Linked DNA regions of Salinivibrio kushneri. The protein of the gene in region 2 interacts with the protein of the main gene of each other region in a pairwise test. Links are inferred from orthologs where the notes say so. Each region holds a gene or a part of one and is shown on either strand. Other genes may lie near its edges.

Region 1 (6,517 bases), 380 kb from region 2 along the record:
TTCCAGCTTCACGACTGTGGCATTTTTGGAAAAAGCGTTTTTCCGAAAGCGACCAAGATCGTTGAAAGCTCGGTACTGATAGGCATTCCGAGATGATAAGCAGTCAGCTGATAAGCGTGTTGCAATAAGACGACGGCACAGAGAAAAGGGTAAAGACGTGAAAACTGTCTGTTTTGCACGATTGGTGTAAAGTCATGTCACAAGGGGATATCGCGAAGAGAAGCAAAATGGCGCGTCCGGGAGGATTCGAACCTCCGACCGCCTGGTTCGTAGCCAGGTACTCTATCCAGCTGAGCTACGGACGCGCTGACGGATTTGCTTAGGATTGAAGATGGCGCGCTCGGGAGGATTCGAACCTCCGACCGCCTGGTTCGTAGCCAGGTACTCTATCCAGCTGAGCTACGAGCGCGTGTCGACAATCTTACGTTCATCATGAACAATCTTGCGGGTCTTCCGTGAAGAGATGGCGCGTCCGGGAGGATTCGAACCTCCGACCGCCTGGTTCGTAGCCAGGTACTCTATCCAGCTGAGCTACGGACGCACATCTTAACTACAAGGCAGGCTTGTAAATCATGGCGGTGAGGGAGGGATTCGAACCCTCGATACGGCTACAAACCGTATACTCCCTTAGCAGGGGAGCGCCTTCAGCCACTCGGCCACCTCACCGCAAGTAGTGGCGCGTCCGGGAGGATTCGAACCTCCGACCGCCTGGTTCGTAGCCAGGTACTCTATCCAGCTGAGCTACGGACGCGCATCTATCTTGCTTGCAACAACATGGCGGTGAGGGAGGGATTCGAACCCTCGATACGGCTACAAACCGTATACTCCCTTAGCAGGGGAGCGCCTTCAGCCACTCGGCCACCTCACCGTCGCTGCGGGTGCACATATTACTTTGAGCCACATATATGTCAAACACTTTTCTGGCAAAAATCGTCTTGCCACCAACAAATGGACAATTATCACCCACAGCCTGATTTTATTGTTGGATTTATCGCCGCTTCATTCTGATTTTATGGAAAAAGCAGCGATAAAAAAGGCCGACCTAGGTCGACCTTTTCTTGCCTTGTTAGTAGTCGTTTTGACCACTTGCAGGCGTGCCTTTCTCGGCCTGAATACGCATGTAGATCTCTTCGCGATGTACCGAAACATCTTTCGGTGCGTTCACACCAATACGGACTTGGTTACCTTTCACACCCAGTACGGTGACAGTCACTTCATCACCAATCATCAAGGTTTCGCCCACACGGCGAGTTAAAATCAGCATGCTTCTACTCCTTGAGTATCAATCTTTTACTTATTCAATTAGTGTCTGAGCCAGATAACCCGCCAGCGTATCGGCTCGTTACCTGTGATCGTTGGATTCTTTCCCTGCTAATGATGCCAATACGGGCGCCAAAACGTCCGTATTCACACTATGGCTGAATTATCAAACCATATCCAGAAAGGGGCAGAGAAATTTACTGTTTTATCATCATGCCGTTAGCCGAGAAGGCGATTGACCTGAGATAACAGTGTAAGAGAAATCTGTACTGCATTGGCTGGCGTGGCGATAAAATCTAACCAGTATCACGTCTTACGCCAGTGCGTCGCTTAAGGCGTTGCACTATACAGAATCAGAAAAAAAGTGCAATTATTAATCTAGATCACAAAAAAGGGTCGCATTACGCGACCCTCTTGACTTTTGTGGAAAAACAAAGGTGGCTTAAAGTTGCTCAGCGAGCCACGTCTCCGCAGAGGCTAACGCACTCGGCAGTGCACTCACATCACTACCACCGGCTTGCGCCATATCAGGGCGACCACCGCCTTTGCCACCTACTTGCTGCGCAACAAGGTTGACCAGTTCACCCGCTTTTACCGTGCCGGTAAGATCTTTGGTGACACCCGCAATCAGGCCGACTTTGTCGTTGGCCACATTGCCGAGCAGCACAATGCCACTGCCCATTTGGTTTTTCAGATCATCTACCATGCTACGTAGTGCTTTGTTATCCGCGCCATCAAGCTGGCTAATCAGCACTTTTACCCCGTTTAGCTCACGGACTTGATTAATCAGCCCAGCACTCTCTTGTGCGGCCAGTTTCTGCTTAAGCTGCTGAATTTGTTTCTCTAAGGCTTTCGCTTTGCTCTGGGCATCGTCAAGCTTGGCTTCATAGTCTGCCTGTTGCTGATAAACGCTATCAATGGCCGCTTGCCCGGTAATGGCTTCGATACGACGCACACCGGCCGCGATACCCGCTTCAGAGACGATTTTAAACATCCCAATGTCGCCCGTACGCGTCGCGTGTGTCCCGCCACACAGTTCGATAGAGAAGTCGCCCATGCTTAATACGCGCACCTGGTCATCGTATTTCTCACCAAACAGTGCCATCGCGCCTTTTTGCTTGGCCGCGTCAATATCCATCACCTCAGTGTGTACTGCATTGTTTCGACGAATTTGCTGGTTCACGATCCGCTCAACCGCTTTGAGTTCATCGGCGGTGACCGGCTCAAGGTGTGAGAAGTCAAAACGTAAGCCGTCAGGGCGAACCAAAGACCCCTTCTGAGCAATATGCTCACCCAGTACCTCACGTAGCGCAGCATGCAGCAAGTGAGTCGCAGAATGGTTCATCGCTACCGCGTGACGACGCGCAGCATCCACGCGAGCGGTTGCTTGTGTCCCGACACTCAGTTGCCCTTCCGACAAGCTGCCGTAGTGCGCAATGGCTTGCCCCGCTTTCTGGGTATCCGTCACGGTGAAGCGCCCTTGGTCTGTTTCAATCACCCCTGTATCACCACACTGGCCACCAGCTTCAGCATAGAAAGGGGTATGGTCAAGGATCACGACCGCTTTATCGCCAGAGACCAAGCTCTCAACGGAGTCTCCGTCGACAAAGATCTCAGTAATCTGACCGGAGCCTTCTGTCCCTGTGTAACCACAAAAATCAGAGCCATGCTCCACTTTTATTGCTTGGTTATAGTCAGTGCCAAACTGCCCCGCTTCCCGCGCGCGTTGACGCTGAGCTTCCATCGCCGCTTCAAAGCCAGCTTCATCAATCCGATAACCGCGTTCACGCGCAACATCATTGGTTAAGTCTGCCGGGAAGCCGTAAGTGTCATAGAGTTTGAAGACAGTTTCGCCATCCAACTCGTCACCCTTAACCTTGTCCAAGGCCTCTTCCAACATCAGCATCCCGCGCTCAAGCGTGCGGCCAAAGTTGTCTTCTTCAATCTTAAGCACTTTTTCCACCATGGTTTGTTGTGCACGCAGATCTTCTCCTGCTGTGCCCATGATGGTGGCGAGAGGGCCAACCAGCTTATAGAAAAACGCCTCTTTGCTGCCAAGCTTGTTACCATGACGAACCGCACGACGAATGATTCGGCGCAACACATAGCCTCGCCCTTCGTTAGAAGGCATCACGCCATCAACAATCAAATACGCACACGAGCGGATGTGGTCAGCTACCACACGCAAAGACTGATTAGTCAGATCTTCAACGCCGATGATGTCAGCGACTTGCTTAATCAATTGCTGGAAAACATCGATTTCATAGTTGGAATGGACGCCCTGCTTGATTGCCGCAATCCGCTCAATCCCCATGCCAGTATCCACTGACGGCTTAGGTAAGTTCTCCATGGTGCCGTCAGCTTGACGATTGAATTGCATAAAGACGATATTCCAGATCTCAATAAAGCGATCTCCGTCTTCTTCTGGCGTCCCTGGAGGACCGCCCCAGATATGCTCACCGTGATCATAGAAAATTTCGCTACATGGTCCGCATGGCCCAGTATCACCCATTTGCCAGAAGTTATCTGACTCGTAAGGCTTACCGCCTTCTTTATCACCGATACGCACAATGCGATCCGCTGGGACACCAATTTGCTGATGCCAAATATCAAATGCTTCGTCATCGGTTTCGTATACAGTTACCAACAGCTTTTCTTTTGGTAAGCCAATGGTTTCAGTGAGAAACTCCCAAGCAAACGCAATGGCTTCTTTTTTGAAATAATCACCAAAGCTGAAGTTACCCAGCATTTCAAAGAAAGTATGATGGCGCGCGGTAAAACCGACGTTTTCAAGGTCGTTGTGTTTACCACCCGCACGCACACAGCGCTGTGCTGACGTTGCGCGCGTGTAGTCACGCTTTTCAACCCCTAAAAAGGTGTCTTTAAACTGGTTCATTCCTGCGTTGGTGAACAAAAGCGTTGGGTCATCGGCTGGCACGAGCGACGAGCTAGGCACAATCTGGTGCCCTTTGCTTTCAAAGAACTTGAGAAACGCTGTACGGATCTCATCAGTGCTCATATACATTGGCTAATCCTGATAATCGAATATTGCGTTAGCAACCAGATATGGTCGTGACGCGATGGAAGCATGGTTTTATTTACGCCATTGTAAACAACCGATCGCGTGCGGAAAAGAGACAGAGTGGGATTGGTTTAGAAATGCGTGTCCGGATCGTAACTGAGTGCGTATTGGATTTGATCAAAGTTAAAGCCACGTGACTGTAAAAAGCGCATGCGCTTCGCTTTTTCTTTTTGGTCCGTTGGCGGAAGGCGACCATCTAGATCGGCATATTTGCGCTGTGCGGTTTCTCTGGCTAGCGCATACCAGTCAACCTCCTGCTCCTGTTCGGCGCGTGCTAACAACTCAGTGTCGATGCCTTTTCGCTTGGCGTCTTGGCAAATGCGTAACCAGCCATGGTGTTTACTCACACCTTGTCGCAACAAGCTGGCAGCAAAGCGTGAGTCGTCAAGCCAACCACGTGCGAGGCACTCATCAAGGGTCAGCGCAATCGCGTCTTGATCAAACCCGCGTTGAGTCAGTTTTTGCTGCAATTCGTGAACAGAATGATCACGGCGGGCCAACAAGCCCACCGCTACTTCTTGGCACGACGCGGCCATTACAGCTGGTCGTCCTCGGTTTCTGCCTCCGCGTTCGCGTCGACCGCTTCGTTATTTAGCGCGGTTTGCAATAGCATCTCACGCAAGGTGGTGTCGATTTCTTCAGCAACGTGCGGGTTTTCTTTTAGGTACTTGCAGGCGTTTGCTTTGCCCTGGCCAATTTTATCGCCTTTGTAGCTATACCAAGCACCGGCTTTTTCTACCAGCTTATGTTTCACGCCCAAATCCACTAATTCGCCTTGCAAGTTAATACCTTGGCCATAAAGGATTTGGAACTCAGCTTGTTTAAAGGGCGCAGCAACTTTGTTTTTTACCACTTTTACGCGGGTTTCGTTGCCCACCACTTCGTCACCTTCTTTAATTGCACCAATGCGGCGAATATCCAGGCGAACCGAGGCGTAGAATTTTAACGCGTTACCCCCAGTCGTGGTTTCTGGGTTACCAAACATCACACCAATTTTCATGCGAATTTGGTTGATGAATACCATCATGGTATTGCTGTTTTTGATGTTGGCTGTGAGCTTACGCATCGCTTGTGACAACATACGCGCTTGCAGACCCATGTGTGAGTCGCCCATCTCGCCTTCAATCTCAGCTTTAGGTGTCAAAGCCGCTACCGAGTCAATCACGATCATGTCGACAGCGCCCGAGCGTGTCAGTGCATCAGCGATTTCCAACGCTTGCTCACCGGTATCTGGCTGAGAAACCAAAAGGTTATCGATATCCACACCCAGCTTGCGCGCATAAATAGGGTCAAGGGCATGCTCAGCGTCGATAAAGGCACAGGTCTTACCCATTTTTTGTGCTTCGGCAATCGCTTCTAGCGTCAGCGTCGTTTTACCTGATGACTCTGGGCCATAGATTTCGATAATACGACCAAAAGGCAGGCCACCTGCACCTAGGGCGATATCGAGAGACAAAGAGCCGGTCGATACGGTTTCGATGTCCATCGTGCGGTCATCACCCAGACGCATGATTGAGCCTTTGCCAAATTGCTTTTCGATTTGTCCGAGTGCGGCTGCGAGCGCCTTTTCTTTGTTATCGTCCATTTCAGTCTCCAGGAAATAAAACGCTATCGCTATGCGATGAAAGCTATCAGTAATTGGGGCTAAGTATACTGTCCATTTATACAGTGTCTAGCCCTGTATAGAAAAAATCTTTGTGATGCGACACGCCTCCAGTTACGGAGACAAGCGCGTCAGAGCATGTGACAAGGCATGCACGACCGTTTGTTCACGGACCGCGCGCCTATCACCCTCAAAATGACACACTTCAGTGTCGGTTTCGCCGCCATGCCAAGCCCATGCGAACCACACGGTGCCAACAGGTTTATCCGCACTGCCACCACTCGGACCAGCGACACCGCTAACAGCAATCGCCAAGTCAGCGGCAGCTTCATTGAGTGCGCCCTCTGCCATGGCCGTTACCACAGGCTCACTGACCGCGCCGTATTGGGTCAATAAATCGTCTGGCACATGCACCTGTTGATGCTTAGCCTGGTTGCTGTAGGTGACCCAAGCTTGCTGAAACCACTGCGAGCTACCCGGCACGTCCGTCAAGCAGTAAGCAATACCGCCACCGGTGCAAGACTCTGCGGTGGTCACCGTTAAGCCCGCATCCAATAAGGCGTCGCCGAGTT
Region 2 (6,366 bases):
AGCACGCCGGCTTTTTTAGATCGTTCTCACTGAATTAATCAGCGTTATGAATGGATGGGTCGGCTTTGCAATCGCCTTCCTTACAGTGACCATACAAATACAAACTATGGTTTGTCAGTTGCACATTAAAGCGTGCGGCGATTTCTTTCTGACGCTCTTCAATCAAATCATCAGAAAATTCAATCACTTTACCGCAGTCAAGGCAGACTAAATGGTCATGATGATGCTGTGTCGCCAATTCAAATACGGACTTTCCGCCTTCAAAGTGGTGACGCGTGACAATGCCTGCATCGTCAAATTGGTTCAGTACGCGGTACACGGTTGCTAGGCCAATTTCTTCACCTAGGTCGATTAATTTCTTATACAGGTCTTCGGCACTGATGTGCTGGCAATCTGGCTGTTGCAGCACTTCTAGGATCTTGAGCCGTGGGAGGGTGACTTTGAGCCCAGCTTGCTTCAACGCCTGGTTATTGTCTGACATGTGTATCTACCTGTTTTCTGCCTGAGTTAAGACAGTTGGATTAGCAAGGAAAATATTTTATAAGCCTATCAAAATTGCACCGCTCTCGCTACTCTCGACACGCTTTGTTAGGGGGAATTTTGATCATTTGTGGTTGCATCAATGTTTACTAGATGTGAATATTGCCTGGTTAGACCAGATAAGGATGTCAACTTACATGTATCGCTTCTACAAACCACGTATTGTTAAGTGGGCACTTAACAGCTGGCCACCTTTTTGGGGCGCAGGGATCCATATTGACGCCATTAGCCAGGATTTTAAATGCGTCAACATGCGCTTGAAGCTCCGCTGGTGGAATAAAAATGCCAATCGTACCCAGTATGGCGGTAGCATCTTCTCTTTAACCGATCCTGTTTATGCGCTCATGTTAATGGGTATTCTCGGTCCCCAGTACCATGTTTGGGACAAGCAAGCAGATATCAATTTTATTAAGCCGGGAACGACGGACTTGTACGCAGATTTCGTGATCAGTGATGCGGTATTAACCGATATTCAACAACAAGCAGGACGAGGCGATAAGGTGCTGCCTGAGTTTGTTGTCCACGTCAAAGACGCGCATGGCGAGGTGGTTGCTGAAGTAAGGCGTACACTTTATGTGAGAAAAAAACGCCAGTATCGAGATATAGCCAGCAAACAAGCCGCATGATCGGCTCGTTGTGCGCCGGTTAGATAAAAAACGCCAAGGTTGAGTACCCTTGGCGTTTGATAAGCCAGACTTAGTCTTCAAGCTCTGCTAGACACATTTCTTCGTAAACTTGTTTCACCCACTTGCTCACACGCTCGTCGGTCAGTTCAGGCTGGCGATCTTCATCCACACACAAGCCAACAAAATGGTTGTCATCAACCAATGCTTGTGAGGCTTCAAATTCATACCCCTCCGTTGGCCAATGACCAATGATGGTAGCGCCTTTCGCTTCAATGATGTCGCGGACGGTGCCCATGGCATCACAGAAGTATTCTGCGTAATCTTCCTGGTCGCCACAGCCGAAAATAGCCACGAGTTTTGTTGAGAAGTCAATTTGCTCTAACTCTGGGAAAAAGTCATCCCAGTCGCACTGTGCTTCACCGTAATACCATGTTGGAATACCGATCAGCAGCAAATCAAAGTTATCAATATCTTCTTTGCTGCTCTTCGCGATATCCTGCACGTGAACCATTTGCTTGCCTAACTGCTTTTGAATGGTTTTTGCAATTGCTTCCGTGTTTCCCGTGTCACTACCAAAGAAGAGACCTACACTCGCCATATAAAAAACACCCGTTTTGTCAGTGGGTTGCTGTTTGCAACTAACTCGAATTAAAGAAAAAGCGTCGCTTTTTCAAACCTATATGATTAACCAGTGACTTCAGTGCTAGGGTTAGCCGATGCCGACCCCTTCCCAAACCAACTGAATCACACCTTTTACGATAAAGCCGACACAGCCTAGTGTGAGCACAAACCAGACGATCCGTCGGCCGAATACTGGCACATTGCCCTCACGTAACACGTCTTTAATTGCCATGCCGATAAAAAAGAAAATCGCGGCGAAGACGAGATCTAGACCTATTTTCTCGAGCAATTGAAAGTGCTCGTAAAGCATGCGTGCCTCCATTGAGCACCGACTTATGCGGCGCAATATACCACAAGGGTCACTTAACTGTTAACGCTCGCTCGGCATTAAAAAACGTTCTATGACGCTGGCAACCACCGCCGGTTTTTCAGCATGTAGCCAATGACCCGTGCCTGCCACCATATGCGCTTTTGAATGAGGAAACTGAGCGACAATGGCCTCGCGGTGGTCTGGCAGAATGTATTCAGAGTTCTGCCCTTTGACAAACAGAGTTGGGCCCGAATACTGGCCAAACTCTGTCCATCCCATGATGTCACGATAGCCGTGATAAAGATTATCAATATTGAAGCGCCAGGCGTAGTGACCGTGATCGGTTTTATAGAGTGATTTCAATAAAAATTGGCTCACGCCTGGATTTTCGATCGATTCATTCATAATGGTTTGCGCTTGTTGGCGGCTTTCCAGTGTCACCCTTTGTGTCTGATGCAATGCCTTGAAAACATTGTCATGGCGATTAACTTGATAATCGACTGGGGCAATATCCATCACTACTAATTGTTCTACGCGCTTAGGGAAACGCTGAGCGACGGCCATAGCCACTTTACCACCCATTGAGTGACCGACGATGATGGCTGACTCAAGCTGTTGTGCATCCATCCATGCGACCACGGCATCAGACTGGCTTTGATAATCTGTGCACTCTGTATGATAGGATCGACCATGGTTAGGTAGATCAATTTGGTAGACACAAAAATGATCGGCCAGTGTCTTTGCTAGCCCGCCTAAATTATCGAGATCACCGAATAAACCGTGGATCAATACGAGCGGTGAGCCCTCACCGCGAGACTTTCCGTTTAACAACACGTTGCTTTTCTCTCAGATTACTGGCTTTAACGTAGAGTATACCTATCTATCTCTGTATAATCGCCCCGTTAAACGATAAACAGGACGCGATGAAAAACAATGAAGACGATAGAGGTTGACGACGATCTATACCGGTATATTGCCAGCCAAACTCAGCATATTGGCGAAAGCGCATCAGACATCCTGCGTCGCTTACTGCTGTCGGACTCGGCACCGCAGCCAACTCAGGCTGCGCCGACGACGCCCTCTCGTTCTAGCGGTATTGTTGTCAGTAAAGATGCTGGGCGCAGTGCGTCCGTCGATCGTGTCAAAGCGATGCGAACGTTATTGATTTCAGATGAGTTTGCGGCCCAAGAACGAGCGATTGGCCGCTTTATGCTGATCCTCACCACCTTATACCGTGTTGACCAACAAGGATTCGCAGATGGTATGGCGCTAAAAGGGCGAACCCGTCTGTATTTTGCCGATAATCCACAAACCTTATTAGAAAGCGGCAAAACCACCAAACCCAAGCAGATTCCAGACACCCCTTTTTGGGTCATCACCAACACGAATACTGGCCGTAAGCGTCAGATGGTGGAGCAGCTTATGGAAAAAATGCAGTTCCCGAGTGATTTGACTGAGAAGGTTGTGAACGCGATTTAATCTATGCCACTCATGGGAGAAGAGAATTATGGCAGTGCATCCTCAAGCCGGACAGCGCGCGAATCCGCAAGATTTGTGTGATATCCCGGCGCTTGTGACGCGTTTTTTCCAGGCTCAACCACGTCCAGGTCATCCGTCGCAACGTGTTGCGTTTGGGACGTCAGGACACCGTGGAAGCGCGTTGAACACCACGTTTAACCGCGATCATATTTTGGCGATTGCACAAGCAATTTGTGATGAGCGCAGCGCGCGCGGCATTTCTGGCCCTGTCTTTGTGGGAAAAGACACTCATGCGCTTTCCGAACCCGCCTTCGGTGCCGTGGTTGAAGTATTGACGGCCAATCAGGTACAGGTTATTGCGCAAGCCGATCAGGGCTATACGCCAACACCGGGCATTTCCCAACAAATTCTGGCTTATAACCGTGATCATGCAGAGCAAGCGGATGGGATTGTGATCACCCCTTCACATAACCCGCCGCAAGATGGTGGCATCAAGTACAATCCACCTCATGGTGGTCCAGCAGAAGGGGCCATCACAAAATCGATTGAATCACGCGCCAACGACTATATTGATGCTGGCTTAGAAGGCGTTCAACGATGGACTATCGACGAAGCACGGGTAAGCGCTTACTACCAGGAGCAAGACTTAGTGACTCCTTATGTCGCAGGGCTGGAGCGTGTCGTTGATATCAAGACCATTCAAGCGGCAGGCTTAAAACTTGCCGTCGACCCTTTGGGGGGCGCAGGGATCCGCTATTGGCAGCAAATTGCCGCGCATTATCAACTCGATATAACCCTGATTAATGACCATATCGACCCAACGTTTGGCTTTATGCCTCGCGATGGTGACGGCGTAATTCGTATGGATTGCTCGTCGGCATACGCAATGGCTGGACTACTGGCGTACAAAGATGATTATGATTTGGCATTTGGTAATGATCCAGATTTTGATCGTCACGGCATTGTGACCCCAGCTGGCTTGATGAACCCGAATCACTATTTAGCGGTGTGCATTGATTATTTATTCCGCCACCGTCCGCAATGGTCAGCCGATTTAGGCGTGGGTAAGACCCTCGTATCCAGTGCGATCATTGATAAGGTGGTTGGCGACCTCGCTCGCCCGCTGGTTGAAGTGCCTGTCGGTTTTAAATGGTTTGTGCCCGGCTTGAGTGAAGGAACGCTTGGCTTTGGCGGGGAAGAAAGTGCCGGTGCTTCATTCTTAACCTTTGATGGTAAACCTTGGTCAACGGATAAAGATGGCATTATTCTCTGCTTATTGGCTGCTGAGATCTTGGCAGTAACGGGACTGACGCCTCAAGCCTATTACCAGAAACTTGCCGACAAGCACGGTGATCCGGCGTATAACCGTTTACAAGCCATTGCTAACGCTGAGCAAAAACAGGTGCTCAGTGAGCTAAGCCCAGAGATGGTGACAGCGGAGACCTTGGCCGGTGATACCATTACCGCCAAACTGACCCACGCACCGGGCAACGGCGCTGCCGTCGGTGGTTTGAAAGTCGTCACTGAATTTGGTTGGTTCGCGGCGCGCCCATCAGGGACAGAAGATATCTATAAAATCTACTGTGAAAGCTTTAAAGGCGATGAGCATTTGCGTTTGATTGAACAAGAAGCGCAACAAATAGTTGATCGTGTGTTCAATGAGCAAGGTGTTTAGCTAACCGCCTTTGTGTTTCGTGCTAAAAACGCGCACTGGTAAAGTGCGCGTTTTTTTATTGGCGAGAAGGCAAGGGCGGCACATTGGCGGGCCAATCGCTGGGTACCACGAACCAAGGGGTGAGTGAATCATCTAGCAAGTGACAGGTGCGAGACAGCCCCTGAAGTGAAGCGCGCTCTAGCTTGGGTAGATCCGCAAAGGCAGGCAGTGATAGCCATTGATCGCGCGCCAATACGGCAAATTCCCTGTCTGTTGGTAATGCATCTGGCCAACACCACCATCCCCCAATGCTGTCATGATTGACGGGTGGCCAGTCTGGTAGGGGCTGCTCGCTGTGATAATGGCGGTACAACCTTCCTTGCACCATCAAACGCTTCTTACTCGGTTGCCAGTGTGGGTATTGCTGGCAAAAGCTTGGGTGGCTGGACAAGGCCAATTGGTGGTCAAGCATTCGCGCCACTTTAATATCCAACGCATCCTTGGCATTGGGGCCTAACCAACGGTTGTCATAGGCAAGGTAGAATTTTACCGCTACCTCCCAGTGCTCTAGTTGCCCCTGATATCTGACTAAAAAATCGATGGCACCTCGCGTCTTGCCGGCTTCATTAATCTGGATTTCCTCAGCTTCTAGTGCCAAATGAGGGTGACAATCAATGAGCTGATTGAGCAGCCACTGATAGTAAAAGCCGATACGGCTTGGACCCGTATAGGCTGCGGGAGATGGCAGTAATGTGGGTTGCCAAAGGTGATGAGGCACAACTGGGAAGCGCTTATCGCTGAGCAGTGAAAACTGATTTTGTAACCAACTAAAATCGGCGTTGATTTGGGACGGGTTACTAAATAGGGGATAGGCGTCATTCATGATGTAATTTTATTACCTTGTTAAGGGCATGTTAAATCTATTATTGATGGTTTTTGATTAAAAAACCATCAATAATGTAGTAAAAAAACAAAACGGATGGTACACTACGCGCATGCTAGCAAACTGGTCAGATGAGTGAGGTTGATTATGTATACTCCGTTCGATAAAACCCGTGTTGTATTGCGCCGCTGCGCGGTTGTGATCGCGGGCATCACTTGCCTGCCAACGCTGATTGTGCCGCCCATGGCCTCGC

What was found.
Region 1: the proteins of fldA (region 2) and N8M53_RS02700 interact in binary tests that used the Escherichia coli proteins (3 or more experiments, as listed by UniProt). The link is inferred for Salinivibrio kushneri from one-to-one orthologs.

Annotation. Positions count from the first base shown.
Region 1 is NZ_CP114588.1:546,692-553,208, reverse strand. The notes cover bases 3,147-6,135. They hold N8M53_RS02700 (regulatory protein RecX), read right to left. Parts: upstream 4,879-6,135; coding sequence 4,414-4,878; downstream 3,147-4,413. Other genes in these bases: N8M53_RS02690 (CinA family protein), read right to left, coding at 6,060-6,135; recA (recombinase RecA), read right to left, coding at 4,878-5,927; alaS (alanine--tRNA ligase), read right to left, coding at 3,147-4,285. Also shown: carbon storage regulator CsrA, read right to left, coding at 1,067-1,264; more of alaS, read right to left, coding at 1,703-3,146; more of N8M53_RS02690, read right to left, coding at 6,136-6,517. UniProt on the Escherichia coli protein: Modulates RecA activity through direct physical interaction. Can inhibit both RecA recombinase and coprotease activities. May have a regulatory role during the SOS response. Inhibits DNA strand exchange in vitro.
Region 2 is NZ_CP114588.1:926,761-933,126, forward strand. Bases 1-2,838 are described here. They hold fldA (flavodoxin FldA), read right to left. Parts: upstream 1,765-2,838; coding sequence 1,237-1,764; downstream 1-1,236. Other genes in these bases: fcrX (ferric iron uptake transcriptional regulator FcrX), read right to left, coding at 35-481; N8M53_RS04535 (DUF4442 domain-containing protein), read left to right, coding at 678-1,166; N8M53_RS04545 (DUF2788 domain-containing protein), read right to left, coding at 1,876-2,097; N8M53_RS04550 (alpha/beta fold hydrolase), read right to left, coding at 2,158-2,838. Also shown: more of N8M53_RS04550, read right to left, coding at 2,839-2,931; replication initiation negative regulator SeqA, read left to right, coding at 3,031-3,576; pgm (phosphoglucomutase (alpha-D-glucose-1,6-bisphosphate-dependent)), read left to right, coding at 3,605-5,251; N8M53_RS04565 (DUF1853 family protein), read right to left, coding at 5,307-6,113; N8M53_RS04570 (DUF2517 family protein), read left to right, coding at 6,261-6,366. UniProt on the Escherichia coli protein: Low-potential electron donor to a number of redox enzymes. Involved in the reactivation of inactive cob(II)alamin in methionine synthase.